DNA from 2 places in the Pseudomonas sp. GW823-FHT02E01 genome. Region 1 is predicted to be linked to the other one. Evidence: riboswitches for the same ligand, from Rfam matches in the RefSeq annotation. Region 1 holds a riboswitch; the other holds the start of a gene.
The links. A riboswitch is a leader RNA that binds a small molecule or an ion and turns the genes downstream of it on or off. The one in region 1 is predicted to bind cobalamin.

Region 1 (6,668 bases):
GTTCCAGGTGCAGTTCGGCGCTGTTGACCACCTGTTCGGCACAGTGACCTTCCAGTACGGCGGCCGGCACCAGTGAGCCGGCATATATGATCACCGGGCAACTGCGAATCAGCCGCTGGCCCTTGACGGTGATCAGTTCGGGGTCGCCGGGACCTGCGCCAATGAAGTAGACGGTCATCGTCGGTTCCTGTGGGAAAAAGGGGCTGAACAGGCCTTCAGATGAAGAATGTTCATGATCAAAGGCGGGGATTATCGGTTTTTACGCAGCGCCAGCCAATGCCAGGGTTGCCTGGGCATATTTTTGTCGTGGAATCAGCAGTTTTGCCGGGGCCTGGGCCAGTTGTTCGGCCAGGGCCAGTGCGGCGCTTTCCGCAACGCCGTAGCAACCGGTGCGTTCAAACGCGATTTGCGATTGATGGCTGAGTTGCGGTTCATAAGCGGCCAGTTGCTCACTGCTGAAATACATCAGTTCCAGGCCGAGTTGCTGAGCCAGTTCGATCAGTGCAGGTTCGTCGCGCTTCGAATCGATGCTGGCCAGCGCCTTGATTTCATGACGAGCTATCTGGTGCGCCTCCAGCGCCTGATCGAGCAGCGCCAGCAACGTGCTGACGGGGCAGCCCCGTTGGCAGCCCAGACCGACCACCAGGGTCGGCGCTGTGCTGACGTCAGTCATGCGTTGTATTGACCATCGCTTTTGCGACGGAACAACCAGGCGCTGATCAGGCCCAGGGCCAGCCAGAATGCCACGTTGGTCAGTTGCGAAGCGATTTTGAACCGGGTTTCCAGTGCCTCTGGAGCAAGCATCGAATGCACCTCCGGTTGCGGCGCGCCAATCACATGGGGGACGGCGAGGATCGCCGCGCCGAGGACTTTCATCAGCCAGTGACGGCTGAACACGATCAGCGCAATACCGACGGCGGTGGAGGCGGCGGTACCGACCCACCACAGTTGCCGTTGTGCGAGGTCGGCGGCGGCAGTGCCTGGCAATTCAGGTGGCAGACCGAGGGTCGGCGCGAGCACGAAGGTTGCGTAACCGGCCAGGCCCCAGAGCAGGCCTTGAGAGGTTTTGGTCGGCGCACGCAAGGTGTACAGGCCGGCCAGCATCAGGGCGAAACCGACCGCCACCACCAGGTTGCCACCAGTGGTCGACAGCACGCGCTGCCAGCCATCTTCCGGCTCCCAGGCTTGTGCATCATGAGTGTGAGCAGCCATCGCACCGTCGGCGTGTTCATGCATTTCAACAGCGGCCGGTTCGGCTTTTTCGTAGGTCTCGGCCTGCAAAATCAGCGGGGCGACCCAGAAACTTTGCAGCAGGGTCAGCAACAGGGCGGCCAGCAGCCCGGTGAAACCTGCGGTTTGCGCAATACGCTTGATCATGTCGACAGCTCTCAATGGCACGGGAACGCGGAGCTGTGACGGGTATCGTGGGCGGCGTTGTGCACCGCTTCGATGTGCGAGAAACCGGCGAAATACACAAGGCATGCGCCCAGGATCGACGCGCAGACGGCGGCGGCCAGACGTTGGGTCAGGGTTGAGGTGGTGCTTGCGGCTGTGTGTTCGGCGCTGCTGATGATCGACATGGCGTTTCCCTCTGGTCTGTCAGCGGGGAATAAGAGCGCATGCAAAACCCCGCACGACCAGGCGCGCAAGGTTTCAAACAGCGCCCGCCCACCGCGGGTTTGTTGGTTCAGTGATCGTACTGGTCACTTTGTGTTGCGGGCCGGTCTCCGGGCTCACGAGGGGCAAAGGCTTGCGCCTGGACCTGAAAGCATCACCTTCCCATGCCGCAGTGGCACAGTGGATCTGACGCTTCGCTCGCTTACCGTTGCGGGGGCAGCACCGGACTGACATGGCTTAAGAGTAAAGCACATGATTCACCGGTTTCCCGTTTCACCCTGTGAAGGGCACCCGTAACAAGGTGTGTAGGAGAGCATGGGCGGGGGTTGGGCGTCAATTGGCAGGGGTTCTCGTTTGAGTTTCTGTGGCGAGGGGGCTTGCCCCCGTTGGGCTGCGAAGCGGCCCCCTTACTTTTATCCAGACAAAGCGTGCACTCTGGATTTGCGACGGCTTCGCCGCCGAACGGGGGCAAGCCCCCTCGCCACAGGGATCGCAAGCATTGACCCGCCCCAAGACCATGCGTAGCCTTGCGCTTTCGAGGTTCTTCGGCGTTTGTCGAAGCTAAGAAGGGAACGCGGTCAATGCCGCGGCTGCCCCCGCAACTGTGAACGGTGATGTTCGTTGCCACGCCACTGCTGACTCAATCCATGAGGCCGGCGGGAAGGCGCAGCGAATGCCAGGCTCAAGCCCGGCACATCGTCAGCCAGGAGACCTGCCTCGTCACAGATTCTCACTTTCAACCGGGCGGGGTGATCCGGTGGCGAACTCTTCAGGCACGCGCGTGCGCGTTGCCGGTCGTCGTCCCGTATGCCCGCCAGCTTAGCCATAGGGCATCCGATGAAAACACTGGCCAAACTCCCCGTCACCATCGTTACAGGCTTTCTCGGCTCGGGTAAAACCACGCTGCTGCGCCACATGCTCGACAACGCCCAGGGTCGCCGCATCGCGGTGATCGTCAACGAATTTGGCGAGTTGGGCATCGACGGCGAAATCCTCAAGCAATGCTCCATCGGTTGCACCGAAGAAGAAGCCAACGGCCGTGTCTATGAACTGGCCAACGGCTGCCTGTGCTGCACCGTCCAGGAAGAATTCTTCCCGGTGATGCGCGAACTGGTGGCCCGTCGCGGCGATCTGGACCACATTCTCATCGAAACGTCCGGTCTGGCGTTGCCCAAGCCGCTGGTGCAGGCCTTCCAGTGGCCGGAAATCCGCAGTGCCTGCACGGTGGATGCGGTAATCACCGTGGTCGACAGCCCGGCCGTGGCCGCCGGCACCTTCGCCGCGTTCCCGGATCAGGTCGACGCCCAGCGCAAACTCGACCCGAACCTGGACCACGAATCGCCGCTGCACGAACTGTTCGCCGACCAATTGGCCAGCGCTGACCTGGTGATCCTCAACAAAACCGACCTGATCAACCCGACGGACCTGGCCCGTGTGCGCCTGGAAGTCGCCGAAGAGTTGCCGCCAGCGGTGAAAATCATCGAAGCCAGCAGTGGTCGCCTGCCGCTGGACGTGCTGATCGGCCTCGGTGTCGGCTCCGAAGAACACATCGACAGCCGCCACAGCCACCACGACCATCATCACGATGGCGACGACGATCATGATGACCACGATCACGACGCCTTCGATTCGATCTCCATCGAACTGCCGCAAGCCGACGAAAGCCTGCTGCTGGACGCGCTGACCCAGTTGGTGGTCCAGCACGGCATCCTGCGCGTCAAGGGCTTTGCGGCGATTCCGAACAAGCCGATGCGCCTGCTGATCCAGGGCGTGGGTACGCGTTTTGACAAGCATTTCGACCGCCAGTGGGGCGCCGAAGAGGCGCGAGTCTCTCGCCTGGTGCTGATCGGCCAGAAACTGGACGCCACTGTTCTCGAAGCGCAATTGCGCGCCGCGCTCAGCGTGTAAGCCATGCACCTGCTCAGGACCCAGCCCGGCGGTTTCGTGTCGGATGACAACATTGCCGACCTTGGACAAACCCCCGCCGAGCTGGTGGTCCTGTGCAGCGGTGATTCCAGCCTGGCGCTGCTCGCCGAAGCGGCGCAGCAGTTGCCCGACGATTACCCGAGCGTGCGCCTGGCCAACCCGATGCAGGTGCAGAACCATGCCTCGGTTGACCTGTACGTCGATGAAGTCTTGCGCCACGCCAAGGTCATTCTGATCTCGCTGCACGGCGGCATCGCCTATTGGCGTTACGGCATCGAGCGTCTGGTCGAGCTGTCGCAGCGCGGCGTGCAGCTGATTCTGGTGCCAGGTGATGATCGCCCGGACCCGGAGCTCAGCGACTTGAGCACCGTCGGTGCCGAGGATCGCGATCGCCTCTGGCAGTTTCTGCGCCAGGGCGGCATGGGCAACGCCCTCGACTTCTTCCGCTGCCTGGCCAACCGCTGGCTGGCCCGTGATTACACCTGGGATGAGCCGCAAATCCTGCCGCGTACGGCGATTTACCATCCGCACAAACACTCTGCCGCGCTGAGCGACTGGCAGGCCGACTGGCACGTGGGTCAACCGGTGGCGGCGGTGCTGTTCTACCGCTCGCATTTGCAGGCGGCGAACACCGCATTCATTGATGTTTTTTGCCAGCGTTTGCAGGCGGCGGGGTTGAATCCATTGCCGATTGCGCTGGCCAGTTTGAAAGAACCCGGCTGCCTCTCGGTGGTCGAGGACTGGCTGGATGAAGTCGAAGCTTCAGTGATTCTGAACACCACTGGCTTCGCTCAATCCAGTCCGGAAGCACCTCATCTGCGCCCGTTTCGCCGCAATATCCCGGTGATCCAGGCGATTTGCGCCCAGGACAACGAACCCGGCTGGCGCGCCAGCGAACAGGGGCTTGGCCCCCGTGACCTGGCGATGCATATCGCGTTGCCTGAGCTGGACGGGCGCATCATCAGCCGCCCGATCAGCTTCAAGGACCTGGCGTGGCGCAGTGAGCGTAGTCAGTCGGATGTAGTCTGCTACCGGCCACAACCGGAGCGCATGGACTTCGTTGCCGAACTGGCGCGGCGCTGGATCGATCTGGCGCGGGTGCCCAATGCTGAAAAACGCATTGCCTTGATTCTCGCCAACTACCCGACCCGCGACGGTCGCATCGGCAATGGCGTCGGCCTCGATACCCCGGCAGCGGCGCTGAATATCCTGCAGGCGTTGCATGCCGAAGGTTATCCATTACCGGCTGAGTTACCAGACAGCGGCACCGCGCTGATCCAGCAGTTACTGGGCGGCGTCAGCAACGACCTCGATACCCTTGACCTGCGTCCGTGCCAGCAAAGCCTGGGCATGGATGATTATCTAGTGATGTTCAACGCCCTGCCTGAAGCCAATCGCGCGGCGGTGCTCGAACGTTGGGGTGCGCCGGAAAACGACCCGATGTATCGCAGCGGGCGGATGATGATCGCCGGCCTGCGTTTTGGCCTGACCTTCGTCGGCATTCAGCCGGCCCGGGGTTATCAGGTCGACCCGAGCGCGGTGTATCACGACCCGGACCTGGTGCCGCCCCACGGCTACCTGGCTTTCTACTTCTGGCTGCGCAACACCTATGGCGCCCACGGCGTGATCCACGTCGGCAAACACGGCAACCTCGAATGGCTGCCGGGCAAGGGCGTGGGGCTGTCGGAACATTGCTGGCCAGACGCTTTGCTCGGGCCGCTGCCGAACATCTATCCGTTCATCGTCAACGACCCGGGCGAGGGCGCCCAGGCCAAGCGGCGGACCCAGGCGGTGATCATCGATCACCTGATGCCACCGCTGACCCGCGCCGAAACTTACGGCCCGCTGCGTAACCTCGAGCTGTTGGCCGACGAATATTACGAAGCGCAGCTGCTCGATCCGCGCCGCGCCCGAGAGTTGCAGCGCGACATCCTGCAACTGGTGCGTGACACCCACATCGACCGTGAACTGCAACTGGACGAACAACTCGACAGCGATGCCGACGCGGCGATCTGGTTGCCGCGGCTCGACACTTACCTGTGCGACTTGAAGGAGTCGCAGATCCGCGACGGCCTGCATGTGTTCGGCGAATCGCCCACCGGGCGATTGCGCATCGATACCTTGCTGGCGCTGTTGCGCATTCCACGGGGCGATGGCCGGGGTGCGCAGTCGAGTCTGCTGCGGGCGCTGGCCAAGGCCTTCGGACTAGGATTCGATCCGCTTGATTGCGCCTTGGCCGAGCCGTGGATTGGACCACGACCGAATGCCTTGTCGTTGATCAGCACTGAACTGTGGCGCACCACCGGCGATACCCGCGAACGCCTCGAACTGTTCGCCACACAACTGATTTCGCAGGCATTAGCTGACCCCTGTGGGAGCGAGCTTGCTCGCGATGGTGTGTCAGTCGACACCAATGTGGCTGACACACCATCGCGAGCAAGCTCGCTCCTACAGGAGGCGGGTTGGTCTGAGGTGCAAGCCATCCTCGACAGCCTGCGCGAAGTGGTCGCGCCAAGGCTGGACGCCTGCGGTCCGGCGGAAATGCGCGGATTGCTCGACGCGCTTGGCGGTCGCTTCGTCCCGGCCGGTCCCAGCGGCGCGCCCAGTCGTGGTCGTCTTGACGTGCTGCCCACCGGGCGCAACTTTTATTCGGTGGATGTACGCAACCTGCCGACCACCACGGCGTGGCGCATCGGGTTCCAGTCGGCCAACCTGATTCTCGAACGGCACCTGCAAGACCACGGCGATCATTTGCGCCAGCTCGGCTTGTCGGTTTGGGGTACCGCAACCATGCGCACCGGTGGCGATGACATCGCCCAGGCGATGGCGTTGATGGGCGTGCGTCCGGTCTGGGCCACCGGCAGCCAGCGGGTCGATGATTTCGAAATTCTGCCGTTGAGTTTGCTCGACCGCCCGCGGGTGGACGTGACCTTGCGTGTGTCCGGTTTCTTCCGTGATGCCTTTGCCAATCTGATTCGTTTGTTCGACGCGGCGGTGCAAGCGGTGGCCGATCTCGATGAGCCGGACGACCTGAACCCGTTGGCGGCCAAGGTACGCGCCGAGCGTGCAGCCTTGCTGCAGGCGGGGCTCGATGAAGACGCAGCGCGACGTCAGGCCGGCTGGCG
Region 2 (6,668 bases), on a different contig from region 1:
GCGCGGAAGGGCACGAAAATCACTTTGTAGCCGCTGTGCGGCTTGCGGTTCCAGGAGCCGTGCTGGCCGATGAAGGCGCCTTCCCTGAAGCGCGACGGTAACTTGTTGCCTTCGGCAAACGTCAGGCCCAGTGATGCCGTGTGCGGGCCGACGGCGTAGTCCGGGGCGATAGCCTTGGCCACCAGGTCCGGGTTTTGCGGCTCGACGCGAATATCGACATGCTGGCCGAAGTAACTGTACGGCCAGCCATAGAATGCGCCGTCTTTCACCGAGGTGATGTAGTCCGGTACCAGGTCGCTGCCGATTTCATCCCGTTCGTTGACCGCAGTCCACAGCGCGCCACTGTGCGGTTCCCAGGCCATGCCGTTGGGGTTGCGCAGGCCGGACGCGAAGATCCGCTGCTGGCCAGTGGCGCGATCCACTTCCCAGATCGCCGCGCGACCTTCTTCCTTGTCCATGCCGTGTTCCGCAACGTTGCTGTTGGAACCCACGGTGACGTACAGCTTGCTGCCGTCCTTGCTGGCGATGACGTTTTTGGTCCAGTGGTGATTCAGCAGGCCGCCCGGCAGGTCGACCACTTTTGCCGGCGGTGACTTGATCTGCGTATCGCCACTTTCATAGTGAAAGCGCAGCAGGCGATCAGTGTCGGCCACATACAGGTCATTGCCGACCAGGGTCATGCCGAAGGGCGAGTTGAGGTTTTGCAGAAACACCGTGCGGGTTTCCGCGACCCCATCGTGGTCCTTGTCGCGCAGCAAGGTGATGCGGTTGGCGCTGGGCACCCTGGCTCCGGCACGCCCCATGAATTTCTTCATGATCCAGCCGCGAATGCCTTTGCCGTCTTCGGGTTTTGGGGGGGCATTGGTTTCCGCCACCAGCACATCGCCATTGGGCAGTACATAAAGCCAGCGCGGGTGATCCAGGTCTTCGGCAAAAGCGGCCACTTGGGTGCCATTGGCGGCGATGGGCTTCGCACCCTGCGGCCAGCCGATGGCCGGGGCGATGTTCACGGTCGGGATCAGGGTTTTGTCGGGTTCTGGCAGTTGAGGCGAAGGACCGGTGCCGTCGGAGACTTGCAGGCGGGCGGTCCCGCCACAAGCGGCGAGCCCTCCGCAGAACGCGATAACGAGAACGAGCGGGGGCGTGCGCATACGGTCTTCCCTATGAGTGCCTTGTTCTAATCATAGAGGCGCGTTGTCGTCCGATGGTTCAACCCTTAGCCACGTGCCTCCTTGAACAGCACTGCTATGCCGGGGTGATAGTTGCCGGCTTCGTTGCGCAACTTGCGGTAGGCATAAGGGAAATACCAGGCGACAGCGCAGCTGTGTTCCTTTTGCAGGTCGTCGACCATGTCCTGGAGCTCTTCCGGTGTGGCGCCCTGCTGGGCTTTTTGCGGGGCGACGAACAGGCAGCCGAGTTTCAGGTCGCTGGCGTGGCTCACGCGCTTCGCATCGCTGGCAACATCGAGCAGGGCCTGGGTCAGATTGAGGCTGTTGACCCGTGGCCAGCGCTGGCTGGTCTGGATGTAGGCGCGGGTTTCGGGTGAAGCCAGGAGCAGGTCGGCGCGGCTGTTGCGTTCGCCTTCTTCGGTCTGCTTGCGGGTGGGCGTCTGTTGCAGCGTGACCATCTCGGCCATCCAGGCGGCGGCAGACAGTAGTCCGAGATTGGCCTTCTCGTCGTGCCAGTACGGTGTGTCGCCATCACCGCGGACGGCGTTGTAACGGTCGATGCATTCGAACCAGCGTTCGAGCACCGGGCGCAGGAATTCCAGCTTTGGATTGCTGATGATCATGCCTTGCATGGGCTCACCCTTGTTGTTGTGTTGTGAGTTTGTGGCTCTTTGATATCACTGCTGGGAGCGTGGCACAAGATTGACGTCAGTTTATTGATTGATGGCAGTTATTCGGTCGATGGCCTCCCGGCTTTAATTGACGCTCCACCCCCAACCCTCTAACCTTCGCGGCTTGTTTCAGGTGCTCTGTGGCTTGGGTCGACAGAGTGAAACAGGGAAGCCGGTGAGTGAGTCCTTCTGTTGGTCGAAGGCCCGCAATTCCGGCGCTGCCCCCGCAACGGTAAATGAGTGAAAACTGTGTGTGATGCCACTGTGTCGATTTGATGCGGGAAGGCGCACGGTCTGGCCCCGCGGCCACTCATGAGCCCGGAGACCGGCCTGATTCATCCAGCGGCATCACGGTGGGCGATGCCAGGCTTGTTGCCTTCTATTCTTGTGCCTGCCCGCCGTTATTCCTGCCTCAACGGAGAGCTCCCCCATGACTGATACCCCCGATCGTGACGAACGCCACCTGGCGCGCATGCAGCGCAAAAAAGCCGTGATCGACGAGCGCATCGCCAATTCCCCGAACGAGTGTGGCCTGCTGCTGGTGCTGACCGGCAACGGCAAGGGCAAGAGCAGTTCGGCCTTCGGCATGCTTGCCCGCGCCATGGGGCACGGCATGCAATGCGGCGTGGTGCAGTTCATCAAGGGCCGCAACAGTACGGGGGAGGAGTTGTTCTTCCGGCGCTTTCCCGAGCAGGTGCGTTTTCATGTGATGGGCGAAGGCTTTACCTGGGAAACCCAGGACCGGCAGCGCGACATCGCCGCCGCCGAAGCCGCCTGGGCGGTGTCGCAGCAACTGCTGCGCGATCCGTCCATCGGTCTGGTGGTGCTCGATGAGCTGAACATCGCCCTCAAGCACGGCTACCTCGATCTCGATCAGGTGCTCAGCGACTTGCAGGCCCGGCCGCCGATGCAACACGTGGTGGTCACCGGTCGTGCCGCCAAGCCGGAGATGATCGAGATGGCTGACACCGTCACCGAAATGGGCGTGATCAAGCACGCCTTTCAAGCCGGGATCAAAGCGCAGAAAGGCGTCGAATTGTGAGTCAGCCTCGGCACTGTCCGGCGGTACTGATTGCCGCGCCGGCCTCTGGCCAGGGCAAGACCACCGTCACCGCGGCACTGGCCCGATTGCATCGCAATCAGGGGCGCAAGGTCCGAGTGTTCAAGTGCGGGCCCGACTTTCTCGATCCGATGATCCTCGAGCGCGCCAGCGGTGCGCCGGTGTATCAGCTGGACATGTGGATGGTCGGCGAACAGGAGAGTCGCCGGTTGCTGTGGGAAGCCGCCGCTGAAGCCGACCTGATCCTGATCGAAGGCGTCATGGGGTTGTTCGACGGTACGCCGTCGAGCGCCGATCTGGCGCGGCATTTCGGTGTGCCGGTGCTGGGGGTGATCGATGGCACCGCCATGGCCCAGACCTTTGGCGCATTGGCCCTGGGGCTGGCGCGTTATCAGCCGGACTTGCCGTTTGCCGGCGTGCTGGCCAATCGTGTCGGCACGCAGCGCCATGCGCAACTGCTCGAAGGCAGTTTGACTGAAGGTTTGCGCTGGTACGGCGCGCTGTCCCGGGAAACCGGGATCGAATTGCCGAGCCGGCACCTGGGGCTGGTGCAGGCCAGTGAGTTGAACGATCTCGACCTGCGCCTCGACGCGGCAGCCGATGCCCTGGCCAGCAGTTGCGAGGTCGCGCTGCCACCGGCAGTCGAATTCGCCGCCCCTGATGTCATCGCGGCCGAACCGCTGCTGGCCGGTGTACGCATTGCCGTCGCCCGCGATGAAGCCTTTGCGTTCACCTATGGCGCGAGCCTGGATCTGCTGCGGGCGATGGGCGCCGAGTTGTCATTCTTCTCGCCGATCCGCGACCGTGCATTGCCGCAGGCGGACAGCCTGTATCTGCCGGGCGGCTACCCGGAACTGCATCATGTTGCGCTGGCGCAAAACACCGCGATGCTCGATGCGATCCGCGCCCACCACCAGGCAGGCAAACCGTTGCTCGCCGAGTGTGGCGGCATGCTGTATCTGCTCGACTCCCTGACCGATGTCGAAGGCACTCGCGCCGAACTGGTTGGCTTGCTGGCCGGTGATGCAGTCATGCAAAAGCGCCTGGCAGCGCTGGCTCTGCAAGCGGTGGAACTGCCGGAAGGCTCGCTGCGCGGGCACACCTATCACCATTCGCTGACCACCACTGAACTGGCGCCGATTGCCCGTGGCTTGAGCCCTAACGGCGGGCGTGGAGCGGAGGCGGTCTACCGTGAGGGGCGGATGACTGCCTCTTACGTGCACTTTTATTTTCCGTCGAACCCCTCGGCGATTGCCGCGCTGTTTGCGCCTGACCTTGAAGCCGCCTTCGCGAGCAAGCCCACTCCCACAGGGGATTGCGTTTCAAATGTGGGAGCGGGCTTGCTCGCGAAGAGGCCATGAGCGACAACGCATTCTCCGAAGACGAGCGCGCGGCGGTGTACCGCGCCATCGCCGAACGCCGCGACATGCGCCACTTCAGCGGCGGCACCGTCGAGCCCGAATTGCTCCGTCGTCTGCTCGAAGCCGCGCATCAGGCCCCCAGTGTCGGCCTGATGCAGCCCTGGCGCTTCATCCGCATCAGCGATCGCGCCTTGCGCGGGCAAATCCAGGCCCTGGTAGAAGAAGAACGCATCCGCACCGCCGAAGCCCTTGGCGAGCGCAGCGATGAGTTCATGAAGCTCAAGGTGGAAGGCATCAACGATTGCGCCGAGCTGCTGGTCGCCGCACTGATGGACGACCGCGAGCAGCATATCTTCGGCCGCCGCACGCTGCCGGAAATGGACATGGCTTCGTTGTCCTGCGCGATCCAGAACCTGTGGCTGGCGTCCCGTGCCGAAGGGCTGGGCATGGGGTGGGTGTCTCTGTTCGAACCACAGGCACTGGCGGACCTGTTGAGGTTGCCGCCGGGTGCCAAGCCGTTGGCCGTGCTGTGCCTGGGGCCGGTGAGGGAGTTCTACCCGGCGCCGATGCTGGTGCTCGAAGGCTGGGCGCAGGCGCGTCCGCTACATGAATTGCTGTATGAAAATTATTGGGGAGTGAGTCAATGAGTGTGGCGTTGTTGAGTGTCGCCGCGGTTGCGCTGGATGCGCTGCTGGGTGAACCCAAACGCTGGCATCCGCTGGTGGCGTTCGGCCGTTTTGCCGAGCGCATCGAGCAACGTTTCAACGGCGGCGGTCGCGGCTGGCGCAGCCATGGCGTCACCGCGTGGGTGATTGCCGTGTTGCCACTGACGCTGCTGGCCACGGCATTCTCCTGGGCGCCTTATGTCGGCTGGATCGTCGAGATTCTCGCGCTCTATTGCGCCCTCGGCATGCGCAGCCTCGGTGAGCACGTCACGCCTGTGGCCAAGGCCCTGCGCAGTAATGACCTGGAAGCGGCGCGCACTCGGGTGAGCTATCTGGTCAGCCGCCAGACCAGCGAACTGGATGAAACCGAAGTCGCCCGTGCCGCTACCGAGTCGGTGCTGGAAAACGGAAGCGATGCGGTGTTCGCAGCGTTGTTCTGGTTTGCCGTGGCGGGCGCGCCGGGCGTGGTGCTCTACCGCCTGAGCAATACGCTGGATGCGATGTGGGGTTATCGCAATGAGCGTTTCGAACGGTTCGGCTGGGCGGCGGCGAAGGTCGATGATGTGCTCAATTACATTCCTGCGCGCCTGGTGGCACTGACATACGCGCTGCTGGGCAAAACCCGGCTGGCATTGAAATGCTGGCGCACCCAGGCCCCGACCTGGGATAGCCCGAACGCCGGCCCGGTGATGGCGGCAGGGGCGGGTGCCCTTGGTGTCGAATTGGGTGGGGCGGCGATTTATCACGGCGAACTGCATCAGCGTCCGCAGTTGGGCGAAGGTGTGCCGGCGGATGCCGACTCGATTGACCGGGGCTGGCAATTGGTCCAGCGCGGGGTATGGTTATGGCTGCTGATTCTCTGCCTGGGGGCCGAATTTTATGCTTGAGCACGGTGGGCGACTGCGCAAGGCGGCGCTCGAATACGGCATAGATGAAGCCGACTGGCTGGACCTGTCCACCGGCCTTGCGCCCTGGCCGTTTCCGGTGCCGGATATTCCGCTGCGGGCCTGGGCCCGTTTGCCGGAGACGGACGACGGTCTGGAGCAGGCCGCCTGTGATTACTACGGCACCTTGCAGGCATTGCCGGTGGCCGGCTCGCAAATGGCGATTCAACTGCTGCCGCGATTGCGTCGGGCGGGCAAGGTCGGCGTACTGTCGCCGTGTTATGCCGAGCACGCCGAAGCGTGGCGTCGCAACGGCTACATCGTGCGTGAAGTGCTGGAGCAGGAAGTCGACTTCTTTATCGACAGTTTCGACGTGCTGGTGGTGGTCAATCCGAATAACCCCACGGGTCTGAGCCTCACTCCCAGTCGGCTGCTCGACTGGCACACGCGACTGGCGCAGCGCGGCGGCTGGCTGGTGGTGGACGAAGCGTTCATGGATAACACGCCGCAACTGAGCCTGGCGCCGTTTGCCCATCAAGTCGGATTGATCGTCTTGCGTTCCTTCGGCAAGTTTTTCGGCCTGGCCGGTGTGCGCCTGGGGTTTGTGCTGGCCGAGCGCAAGTTGCTCAAGTTGCTTGCAGAACAAGTGGGGCCGTGGGCCGTGAGCGGGGCAACCCGGGTAGTGGGCCAGGCCTGTCTGCGCGATACCGAGGGACAAACGCGGCAACGGGTGCGTACCGAAGAGGCCAGCGAGCGCCTTGCGTCGTTGCTGGAACAGCACGGCTTCGAGCCCCAGGGCGGTTGTGCGCTGTTCCAGTGGCTGATCACCGAGCGCGCCGAAGAACTGCATGAATTCAT

Region 2: it holds a riboswitch for cobalamin, as region 1 does, so the genes downstream of both, cobO (cob(I)yrinic acid a,c-diamide adenosyltransferase) here and AC1RDQ_RS22740 (CbtB domain-containing protein) in region 1, are expected to answer to the same signal.

Annotation. Positions count from the first base shown of each region.
Region 1 is NZ_JBXAJS010000010.1:70,170-76,837, forward strand. Features, by position in the region: gene cobM (precorrin-4 C(11)-methyltransferase) at 1-178, opposite strand, end outside; gene AC1RDQ_RS22730 (cobalamin biosynthesis protein) at 260-673, opposite strand; gene AC1RDQ_RS22735 (CbtA family protein) at 670-1,377, opposite strand; gene AC1RDQ_RS22740 (CbtB domain-containing protein) at 1,389-1,580, opposite strand; cobalamin riboswitch at 1,702-1,927, opposite strand; cobalamin riboswitch at 2,139-2,351, shown strand; gene cobW (cobalamin biosynthesis protein CobW) at 2,455-3,525, shown strand; gene cobN (cobaltochelatase subunit CobN) at 3,529-6,668, shown strand, end outside.
Region 2 is NZ_JBXAJS010000011.1:24,824-31,491, reverse strand. Features, by position in the region: gene AC1RDQ_RS23620 (PQQ-dependent sugar dehydrogenase) at 1-1,151, opposite strand, end outside; gene AC1RDQ_RS23615 (hypothetical protein) at 1,217-1,801, opposite strand; cobalamin riboswitch at 1,955-2,188, shown strand; gene cobO (cob(I)yrinic acid a,c-diamide adenosyltransferase) at 2,271-2,882, shown strand; gene AC1RDQ_RS23605 (cobyrinic acid a,c-diamide synthase CobB) at 2,879-4,261, shown strand; gene bluB (5,6-dimethylbenzimidazole synthase) at 4,258-4,908, shown strand; gene cbiB (adenosylcobinamide-phosphate synthase CbiB) at 4,905-5,813, shown strand; gene cobD (threonine-phosphate decarboxylase CobD) at 5,806-6,668, shown strand, end outside.